Regions from separate parts of the Chryseobacterium sp. C3 genome, predicted to be linked through region 2. Evidence: riboswitches for the same ligand, from Rfam matches in the RefSeq annotation. Region 2 holds a riboswitch; each other region holds the start of a gene.
What was found. A riboswitch is a leader RNA that binds a small molecule or an ion and turns the genes downstream of it on or off. The one in region 2 is predicted to bind cobalamin.

Region 1 (3,285 bases), on a different contig from region 2:
ATGTAAAAACTGTAGTTTCTTTTAGGTAATGGATAATAAGCCATCGTTTCATAGATCTCGTCGGTAATATTATTTACCCTCAATCCTAAAGTATACTTTTTGGCAACAGTTGCAGACAATCCTGCATTCAGGACGAAATATGGTTTTATAAGATAATCGTTATTCTCATCAGAAGTGGTAAAAGTCTTACCCGTAAACATTCCCTGAACATACAGATTCATAAATCGGTACTGATAATCTGCATTCCCGAAAACCTTATGAAGAGGAACATACATCAGCTGATTTTTCGTCTCAAGATCTACAGATCTCGTATAGCTGTATCCCGTATTTATTTTTAAAGAATGTTCCTTTGAAAACTTTTGCTGAAACCCAATTTTAGACTCAAGACCATATGACTCAACATTTCTTACGTTTCTTGGTGACCAATATCCCATAGAAGTGGGAATCCATTGGATCATATCCTCTATTTTCATGTAATAAGGCGTGAGACTCAACATGAATTTTCCGAACGCCAATTCGTGGCTCATTTCAGTCTGCAAAGACGTTTCAGATTTCAGATCTAAATTTCCACCCGGATTCCAGTAAAGATCATTAAAAGAAGGAAACCTGAAATTCTTTGAAAAACTTGTCCCTAAACTGTACCAGTCAGAAACCTTCCATTTGCCTGAAAAAGAATAGAGTAAAGGCGATTCTATATTTTCAATAAAATCCTTCTTGATTCCGGCTTCCAGTCTCAGCTTTTGGGTAGGGAAATATCTCAACAATCCTGCAACAGAATAAATATTTCTTCTTACATTCTCAATTCCGGGTTGATAGCCTTCTCCTTTATTGATCTGAAACTCCCCGATAAGATTAACATTCAGTTTAGGCGTGATGAAATAATTGAAATCATCTTTAAAAATCAGGATTTTTCCCGTTCCGCCACTGGTTTTAGGAGCTTCAAACACTCCGAAATACTGGAAATTTTCTTCCGTGTAAGCCGCTTTCAGACTGTTTGAGATCGATTTCGAATTCACATCGTGGGTAAGAAGGCTTCGGAAAGTCTGCGCTGCATATTTCGTACGATTGCCGTTTTCCGTGAAGATCGGATAATTCTGTTCCGCGTCGTACAACTGGCTTTGCCAAGAAATTTTCTGATTTCGGGCAATTTTGTAACTGAAGCCAATGTTCGCTGTACCGTTAAAATATTTACCGTTTCGGTTGATATACTGCTTTTCAGGAACCTCATAATTATTTTGACTGATGAAATAATTTCCGGATGCCTTAAAACTGAAATCCGCATTGCTGAAAGAAGTTTTGAAATAATTCTGGAACGTCTCATAAGAAGCCACTTCACTATGTAAAGTTGCATGAAAACCCTCATTAAATTTCAGCTCATTGTTAAGGTGAATACTTCCTCCGATCGCTCCGCTTCCGTAAAGCACACTTCCGCCGCCAGCTTTCACTTCAAGCGCATCGTAGCCGAAAATCGCGATATTATTAACATCTCCCTGTCCTAAAAGAACAGAATTGATGTTAATCCCATTCCACACAAAAGCAGTCTGCTGCGCCGTTGTTCCCCTGAAAGAAGGTGAAGAAACCGCACCGCGGCCATTTTCCTTAATATAAACAGGCGACTGAAAACGTAACGTTTCAGATAGATTAGCGGAATTTTTTTCGATGTCTTTGGGAGTAATTGTAGTAACCGGATGAAAAAGTTTTGCCTTATTCATCTGATTGTCAAAAACATAAACGGTGTCAATAGTTTTCTCCTGCGCGTAAAGAAAACAACCGTATGATGCAAAAAGCAGTACTAAAGATCTTTTTAATGCCATTCCTATTTTACTTTTCCTCCGAAAGCAATGTTTTTAAGATTACATTTTGGCAGGTCTCCTGACTTTCGCTTTCTACACCTTCCCGTTTTCACAGTGGTTTATCGTAGAAATCTTATATGCGATTTACAGTTGCGGGGACAGTTTGGGATTTTCGCCCAATTCCCTTTTCATTCCAAATTAATGGAAACCAAAATTTTTGCAAAGATAACTTTTTTAATTTATTGACAAAAAAATACCCGTTAAGTACCTTTTTAATAAAACAATGATTTGTTGCATTACATACGAAAAACAATTTCAGGAGCTTTTTCCAGCTTTCGCTACTCGCTTTTTTTGGATTCGGCGGCGGCTTTTGCCGTCGCCGAATCCAAAAAAGAGCTCAGACATGCCGCTCAATCTGGGCTAGGAAAATAAAACCGCAGAAAATAAAAATTTTTATACAATTCAGATTCTATTGAAAGATAAATAATTATTTTCAGCCAGAATTATTTAAAATGTATTAAAAACTTACTTTAAGTTTCTTTAAATTCATTTTAAATTTAGCCGCAAAAAAGACAAAAGACTTTATTGAATTGATTTGAAGTATTTCAAAAGTCTGCAAAGAGAAAAAATCTCTGATTTTTTAAACTTATGTGCTCTTTTTTTTCCATTTCAAGGATTAAACTTAAAAAACTAAAGTGTTTAAATCTTTTGCATCCTTTTGTGGTAAAAAGCATAAACAAGTTTTTTAATTACTTTAAAATAAGCATCACTAAGGAAGAAAATCAAAGATTTTCAAAAACTAATGGGTTCTTCTATTTTAAATACGCATCATTCAAAATCTCATGTGACTTATGTGATGAAAGAAAGTCCCTTCTTAAAAAACTTTCCCTTAAATAAAAGTCCAAACAGAAGTTAAGAGTTTGTTTAAACTTGTTAAAATAAAGATATTCTTATTGAAAAAAACTAAGGTGAAAGGTTTGATAAAAGTTCTATTCTTTTAAGACGCAAGGAGAAAATCAAAAATTATCTTTTATAATGCTGATAAAATTTTATCGCAGATAAAATCCTTGCGCCTTAAAGCATACTATCTTAAACAACTTTGTGCCTTTGCGAAAATCCAACCTTGAATTCTTATTTACTATTATTTAAACATTTTAAAAGTCTGTTTAAACTTTATTTAACCGCAAAAGTCACAAAAGATCTACTAAATTTTTTACTTAATTGAATATCCGTTAAACAACCTATTACTATGCACTGATATGAAAATCAATTATTTATAACAGGCACTTCGACAAGCTCAGTGTGACACCTCTAATACTAAACGCTTGATTTCTAGCGATGTCAAGCTGAGCCTGTCGAAGCTTTAGGTTAATAAACGGACAATCAATTACTTAAAGTTGATTATTATAAATAAAAAAGAAAACAATAGTTTTTAAAAATCTTTGATTTTTATTCTTTTGAGCGCTTTGATTATTCAGGAAATTCACTTTAA
Region 2 (3,285 bases):
ACATCTCCGAAAATAACAGGAGGTTTCACACAACGGCTTCCGTAGCTTTGAACCCAGCCGTTTTGCGTAAACACAAATCCTGATAATTGTTCTCCGAAATATTCTACCATATCATTTCTTTCAAACTCTCCGTGAACCAGAACATCAATTCCTATTTCCTCCTGCCAACGGATCGTTCTTTCAGTTTCTTTTTTCAGCAGATCATCGTATTGTTTGGCATTCAGTTCACCCTTTTTAAATTTTGCCCTCCAGTTTCTAACTTCTTTAGTCTGTGGAAATGAGCCAATTGTAGTTGTAGGGAATAAAGGAAGGTTGAGAATATCCTGTTGAGAAATTTTTCGCATGCTGAAAGGTTTGTTTCTTTTAGCATCTTCCTCGGTAGTTACATCTACACGATCCTTCACTTCGCTGTTATGAATGAGAGGTGATGTTTTGCGGCTTTCAATGGCTTTTTTATTTTCAGCTAAAAGCAGGAGTGTGGAATAATCCGGATTTTCTGCGGCTAATTTTTTCAGGGTAACCGTTTCAGAGACTTTCTGTTTAGCAAAAGCCATCCATTGTTTAATTTCGGAGGATAAAACACTTTCGTTGTTCTCCAGATCAAGATCAGAAGGGCTGTGAAGCAATGAGCAGGAAGGAGCAATTAAAATTCTCTCCAAGCCTATTTTATCTGTTGCCTGTCTAATGAGGCGTAGAGATTTTTCGAAATCATTTTTCCATATATTTCTTCCGTCAATTACACCTAATGAAAGATGCAATGTTTCCGGAATTACTTTTAAAACTTCCTCCAACTGTTCCGGACTACGAACCAGATCGAGATGCAGCACATTTACAGGAAGAGAAACAGCAAAAGAAAGATTATCTCTTAAACCTTCAAAATAAGTAGCTACAATGATTTTCAGATGAGGAAACTGTTTTCTTATTTCGGTATAAATCAGACTGTAAGTTTCTTTTGATTTTTCATCCAGATCTAATGCTAAAAATGGTTCATCAAACTGGATGTATTCTGCTCCGTGAGTTTCAAGCTCTTTAAGAATCTGAATATAAACAGGAAGAATTTTCTGAGCCAGCTCCAGCTTATTGAAACCTTCCTCCTTTTCTTTCCCAAGCAGAATATAGGTTAACAAACCTATGATCACCGGTTTTGCATTTATTCCCACTTGTTTAGCATCCAAAAATTCGTTGATAATTTTACGGGAGAACAGCTTAAATTCCTGATTTTTATGGAATTCCGGAACAATGAAATGATAATTGGTATCAAACCATTTTGTCATTTCCATTGCAGTAATGTCCAGACCTTCTTTCTGAAAGCCTCTTGCCATGGCAAAATAGAGATCCGTTTCAGATTTTTTAAGAGCAATCTCTTCATAACGTTCAGGAATAGCGCCTAAAGTTAACGTCATATCCAAAACCTGATCGTAAAAAGAGAAATCATTACACGGAATAAGATCAATTCCTGCTTCCTGCTGAAGCTTCCAATTGTTTTGTCGGATATTTTTCCCGACGTCCAGTAATTCGTCTAAAGTGATTTTGCCCGACCAATACTGCTCGCAGGCTTTTTTGAGTTCTCGGTTGCTACCAATACGCGGATAGCCAAGAATGTGCGTTTGCATTTTCTTTAAAACTTTTAAATTAAACAATAATTAATGTGTATAAAAGTTCTTCTGATGCTTCGCAATGCTTTTGCAGAAGGAAATAGAATGGAGAGGTAAAGATACAGTAAGGACGCAATTTTCCCTTTACATAAGAGAATGCTCTGAAATTTTATCGTTTTGCACAAAGCTTTTTTCTCATCAATAAGATGAAAAATTTTTTAACCGTATCTTCTGAAACAGATGCAAAAAACAACTGCTGTATTGATGGTTGGCGAATATTTTTTCATTCTTAAAGTAAGAAATTAATATTAAAAACTTTGCAATTAAAATCAAATTAAAATTTAGATTGCTACGTTCAAAAAAGTATCATCTGTCTGACCAAAAAACTCCAAACCGCGAGAGCATTGTCAATTCGGAATAGGCAGGTCTCCTGACTTGTAACAGCTTTTATCATCCTTCCCGTTTACACAGTGGATATACGTGGATAAAAACCTTTAAAGTATTACTTACAGTTGCGCGACAGCTCGTGATTTTCACACGATTCCCTATTAATCTACTTTACGTAAAACCTTTTCCGTTTGATGAAGTATGTAAAAGAACTGTTTTCTAAACAAATGTAGGAATTATTTGTTTATTTTTTAAGTAATTCAGAAAATTATTCTGAATGAACAATTATTTGGATTTTTTCGAGAATGTATTTTACAATGAACTGTAGTTGCTTATCTCAATCAGATTTAAATCCGGATCTCTGAAATAAACCGATTGTATTTTTCCCAAAGCTCCGGTTCTTTCAACAATTCCTTCGATGATCTCAATATTCTTTTCCTTTAGTTCCTGTAAAACTTCGTGAATGTTGGTTTCGGAAATAAAACAAAGATCCGCAGAACCGCAAGTCGGATGCTTAGCTTTCGGTTCAAATTCTTTTCCTTTTTGATGAAGATTGATTTTCTGATTTCCAAAAGTCAGTGCTTTTCTATTTTCTCCAAAAACTAAGACTTCAAACCCAAGAATAGAGGTGTAAAAATCTACCGTTTTTTCAATGTCTGCAACTGTTAAAACGAGGTGATCTATATTTTTTATTTTCATGTTTGATTTTAAATTATTAAAGACTATTAAAAGGAATTATTTTTTCTTCAGTTAATTTTTTCTTCAGTCGATCAGCATACTGGTGCGCGAAAGTTTCTTTTTCAACTTTAGATAAAGCTGAGTAGTAATCATCGCGAATTTCTTTTGCCTCATAATCTTCATCACTTTCAAAAGGTCTTTCCACAACTTCTAAGTAATGAACATAATGCCCGAATTCATGCAGTAAAGTTCTGTACAATTGGGTATTTCTTGAAGGCTCTAAATTTAACTGAGAAACAAAACTTCTCTTATTTTGTGTAAAAATATGTCCGTCTCCTTTTAATCTTTCAAATTCTTTCTGATCTTCGATGCTTTGTTTTTTAGACCATATTAACTTTTTGTTTAAATCTATTGAGTCTAAAATTATCGCCGGAAAATATTCGTTTTCGTACTCAAAGCTGTAAACAAGTCTTCCCCAAACCGGAGAGATTATTTCCTCCTTTCTTTTCGGTTGGCGTAAAACAATAAACTTTAAATCTCCGTAATCTTCTTTAGGAATATTTTCGATTATCTTTTCAAGATCAGAAACAGAACAGGAGTGATAACAGTTTTCGCGAAGCTCTTC
Region 3 (3,285 bases), on a different contig from region 2:
TTCTTTTATCCAGAACATTTTTAATGATATTTTTCCCTTCATTATTTTTTTTCATTATTTTATCCATTATTCCAAGACTTTTTATCACTTGCGTATACAAAGGTATTCTTACTTCTTTGGCAAAGACTTCCTGAACTTCGGTAATGATTTTTCCCAGCTCTTTCACACTTTCCTCATCAATATCCGAACTGAAAAGTGTTTTCGCAACAATGTTGAAAGCCAGTGTGTGGAAAAAATCATATAAATCAGTTTCCGGCTCCTGAGGAAAATTCTGAAATGCTTTATGAATTTCATTCTCCATAATGCCGATTAAACCGGAGATTTTGATCTTACTGAATCCCGGCTGGATGATGCGTCTCTGTTTCAGCCAGTCTTTTCCGTTATTGGTAAGAAGTCCTTTCCCGAGATATTTTCCTAACACAACCGATTGTATATCAGATTTAGAATAGTTTTTATGGTTTTGTTTTAGAACATATTCAATAAATTCTTTATCCTGAGAAAAGATAAAATCAGTATTTGTTACACTGGCTTTTAGATGGAAAGTGTCTCCGGCAATGTTATGATTTCCGCTGATGACTTTTAAGGGATTATTTACACCATAAAAAAGAGAGTACAGTTTTCTTTTTCCTTTAATTTCTGTAGGATAATTGTAATTTGGAGTCATGTAAAATATTTATAATAAAAGTAATACTAATCTGTGAATTAGAATAGGTTTAAAGCTAAAAGTCTTATTTTTGTATTGCCATTTTACTCGCTTTAATTTTATGCTTTTTAAATTTTAACCATAAAGCAGCCGAAAGATTTATCATAAACTCATTATCAAAATAAATAGTATTCTCATAAGCATAAAAGTCTGGGATCTTTTTAATTGATATTTTTTTAGAAATGTGAATCTTTTAAGTGAAAAATTGTCAAAACTTTTTTTAAGTGATTGAGAAATAAATGGTCTCAAAATAATTATATACAATGAAAATACAAAAAGAAATCGATTTTATTCTGGCTGTTGATGCCCTGAAAAACGTACAAAGAAGAAATTACAATGCAGACGATTCACGAAGAGAAAATACAGCGGAACATTCATGGCAGATTATTATTCTGGCGCAGATCCTTTTCCCATATGCAAAGAACAGAGCAGATATCGATTTATTAAGAGTAATCAGAATGTTGTCTATCCATGATCTGGTAGAAATTGAAGCAGGAGATACTTTCTTATTTGATGAAGCGGCAATGGCAGGAAAATTTGAAAGAGAGAAAGTTTCAGCTCAGAAAATCTTCGGAATTTTAGATGAGCCGCTGCGTTCTGAATTTTTTAATCTTTGGCTGGAATTTGAGGAAGAGCAGACTCCTGATGCAATTTTCGCCTGCGCGATCGACCGCATTATGCCTTTTATTTTAAATTCCCACACTTCAGGAAAGAGCTGGACAGAAGCCGGCGTTACAGAAAAGCAAATCAGAAATATGTTGGAAAATGCCATTGTAAGAGCTTCCGATGAACTGGGAGAGGCTTTTCAATTACTCTTGCTGAAAAATCTGGAAACTGAAAAGGTATTGAAATAGAAAGGTTTCGGCGGGCAAAGCCCGCCGAAACCGCTTTAAAGAACATTGAAAATATTGGATTCCGGCGACCGAAGGTCGCCGGAACCTTTTTATAATATTTGAATTGGCTTCTTGAATTCATCAATCGCTACAAAAGTAAAATCTCCTACGATTGCTCTTTCTCTTTCATACGAATACATCTGTTCCGTGAAAATTTCCACATTTACTTTCATACTCGTTTTTCCGACATGAACCACTTTTCCGATTAGCTCTACAATGGTTCCGGCAGGAATAGACCTTTTAAAATCAATTTTATCGCTGCTTACGGTTACCACGCGTTTTCTTGCAAATCTGGTGGCAGCAATAAAAGCCACTTCATCCATCAGTTGCATGGCTGTACCTCCGAAAAGCGTATCGTAATGATTGGTTGTGTTCGGGAAAACCGCTTTGAAAATTCGGGTTTCAGATGCTTCAATTCTTTCTTCTGTAGTCATATATCATTATTAATTAAAGCGAAATGAAAAATAGAAGAACAATAGAAAAAGCAGAGACAGAAATCTCTGAGTGTCCATTAGATCAACAAACTTCAAATCGCGAAAGTTTTTTGTTATTAAGAAAAAGGCAGGTCTCCTGACTTGTAACATCTTTATTCCCTTCCCATGAATTACACAGTGGATTTTTTTATAAAGACTTTAGTTACTTACAGTTGCGCGACAGTTCGTGATTTTCACACGATTCCCTTTTAATCTGCAGTTAAGCAAAACCAGTTTCCTGAAAAGTCACAGCCTGGAAAAGAGCCCATACTCATGCTTTTCGGGTACAAAAATAATGATAATTAATGAATTATTCGGGAGTTTTATAAATGATCTGGCTTTCAGCTTTTCCCTGTTTGATCGTCCAGATTGTTGTATAGCGGTTTTCACCGGAGCCATTTATCATATAAAGAAAAATATGATCGTTATCAATTGCAGTTACACCCACATTATTGAAATCCATCGTTGGCTGAAACATATTTTTAATAGCATCTCTTACAAAAACAGAACCTCTTCCCGGTTGCTGAACGCGTACAGATTTTATTTCGGTTAAACCTTCAGGCAATTCCTTTCCTACGCCCCAGGCTTTTACTTTGTCAACTTTAGTAATGTTTCCATTGGCGTCTTTTTCCTGTTTCTTAATGTGTGCATAAGAAGGGTAAACGTCAATAATAACCTTTGTTCTTTGGTTTCCGGGAATTTTAGGATTGGTGTCGTCTGTAAAGATCAGAGATTTTCCGTTTTTCGATTTTGAAGGGGTAAATTTTGGTAAATTATCAACAAAAACCACGCGGTTTTTATTTACCATTCCTTCTTTGGTGATGCTGTCGTATCGTACGAAAGGTTTTTCTGTATCCTCTTTTTCAGGATATTTTATCCAGATCCATTCTGTTTCTCCCGGAGCCGGTTTTTCATAAATAAAAACATCTCCTGTTTTCATACGGATCTTATCAACGATTTTTCGGTAATCGTCTTTATGAACACGCACCATGGCATAACCTTCCTCAGCTTTTACAACACCGAAAGGAACTTTATTCTGACCTTTCGCCAATGCAAAAGAAAAAACACTGAAAACTGAAAGATAAAATGCTTTACGTAGAGACATCATCATGAAATTTTTTGACGCTTCAAATATATAAATTAAAATTTGTTTAAACTTTTCAAAGTATAAAAGTAAACTGATTAATTTAAACTTAAAATGCCGTCATGAAACCTT

Region 1: linked by a shared signal. The riboswitch ahead of H6W53_RS04930 (TonB-dependent receptor plug domain-containing protein) and the one ahead of metE (5-methyltetrahydropteroyltriglutamate--homocysteine S-methyltransferase) in region 2 are both predicted to bind cobalamin.
Region 3: linked by a shared signal. The riboswitch ahead of H6W53_RS09385 (acyl-CoA thioesterase) and the one ahead of metE (5-methyltetrahydropteroyltriglutamate--homocysteine S-methyltransferase) in region 2 are both predicted to bind cobalamin.

What each region holds. Positions count from the first base shown of each region.
Region 1 is NZ_JACLCU010000002.1:244,937-248,221, forward strand. It holds gene H6W53_RS04930 (TonB-dependent receptor plug domain-containing protein) at 1-1,814, opposite strand, end outside; cobalamin riboswitch at 1,845-2,021, opposite strand.
Region 2 is NZ_JACLCU010000001.1:517,646-520,930, reverse strand. It holds gene metE (5-methyltetrahydropteroyltriglutamate--homocysteine S-methyltransferase) at 1-1,613, opposite strand, end outside; cobalamin riboswitch at 1,998-2,183, opposite strand; gene H6W53_RS02380 (VOC family protein) at 2,295-2,681, opposite strand; gene H6W53_RS02375 (hypothetical protein) at 2,698-3,285, opposite strand, start outside.
Region 3 is NZ_JACLCU010000003.1:495,939-499,223, reverse strand. It holds gene H6W53_RS09395 (cytochrome P450) at 1-664, opposite strand, end outside; gene H6W53_RS09390 (HD domain-containing protein) at 967-1,557, shown strand; gene H6W53_RS09385 (acyl-CoA thioesterase) at 1,647-2,030, opposite strand; cobalamin riboswitch at 2,139-2,319, opposite strand; gene H6W53_RS09380 (hypothetical protein) at 2,380-3,180, opposite strand; gene H6W53_RS09375 (helix-turn-helix domain-containing protein) at 3,274-3,285, opposite strand, start outside.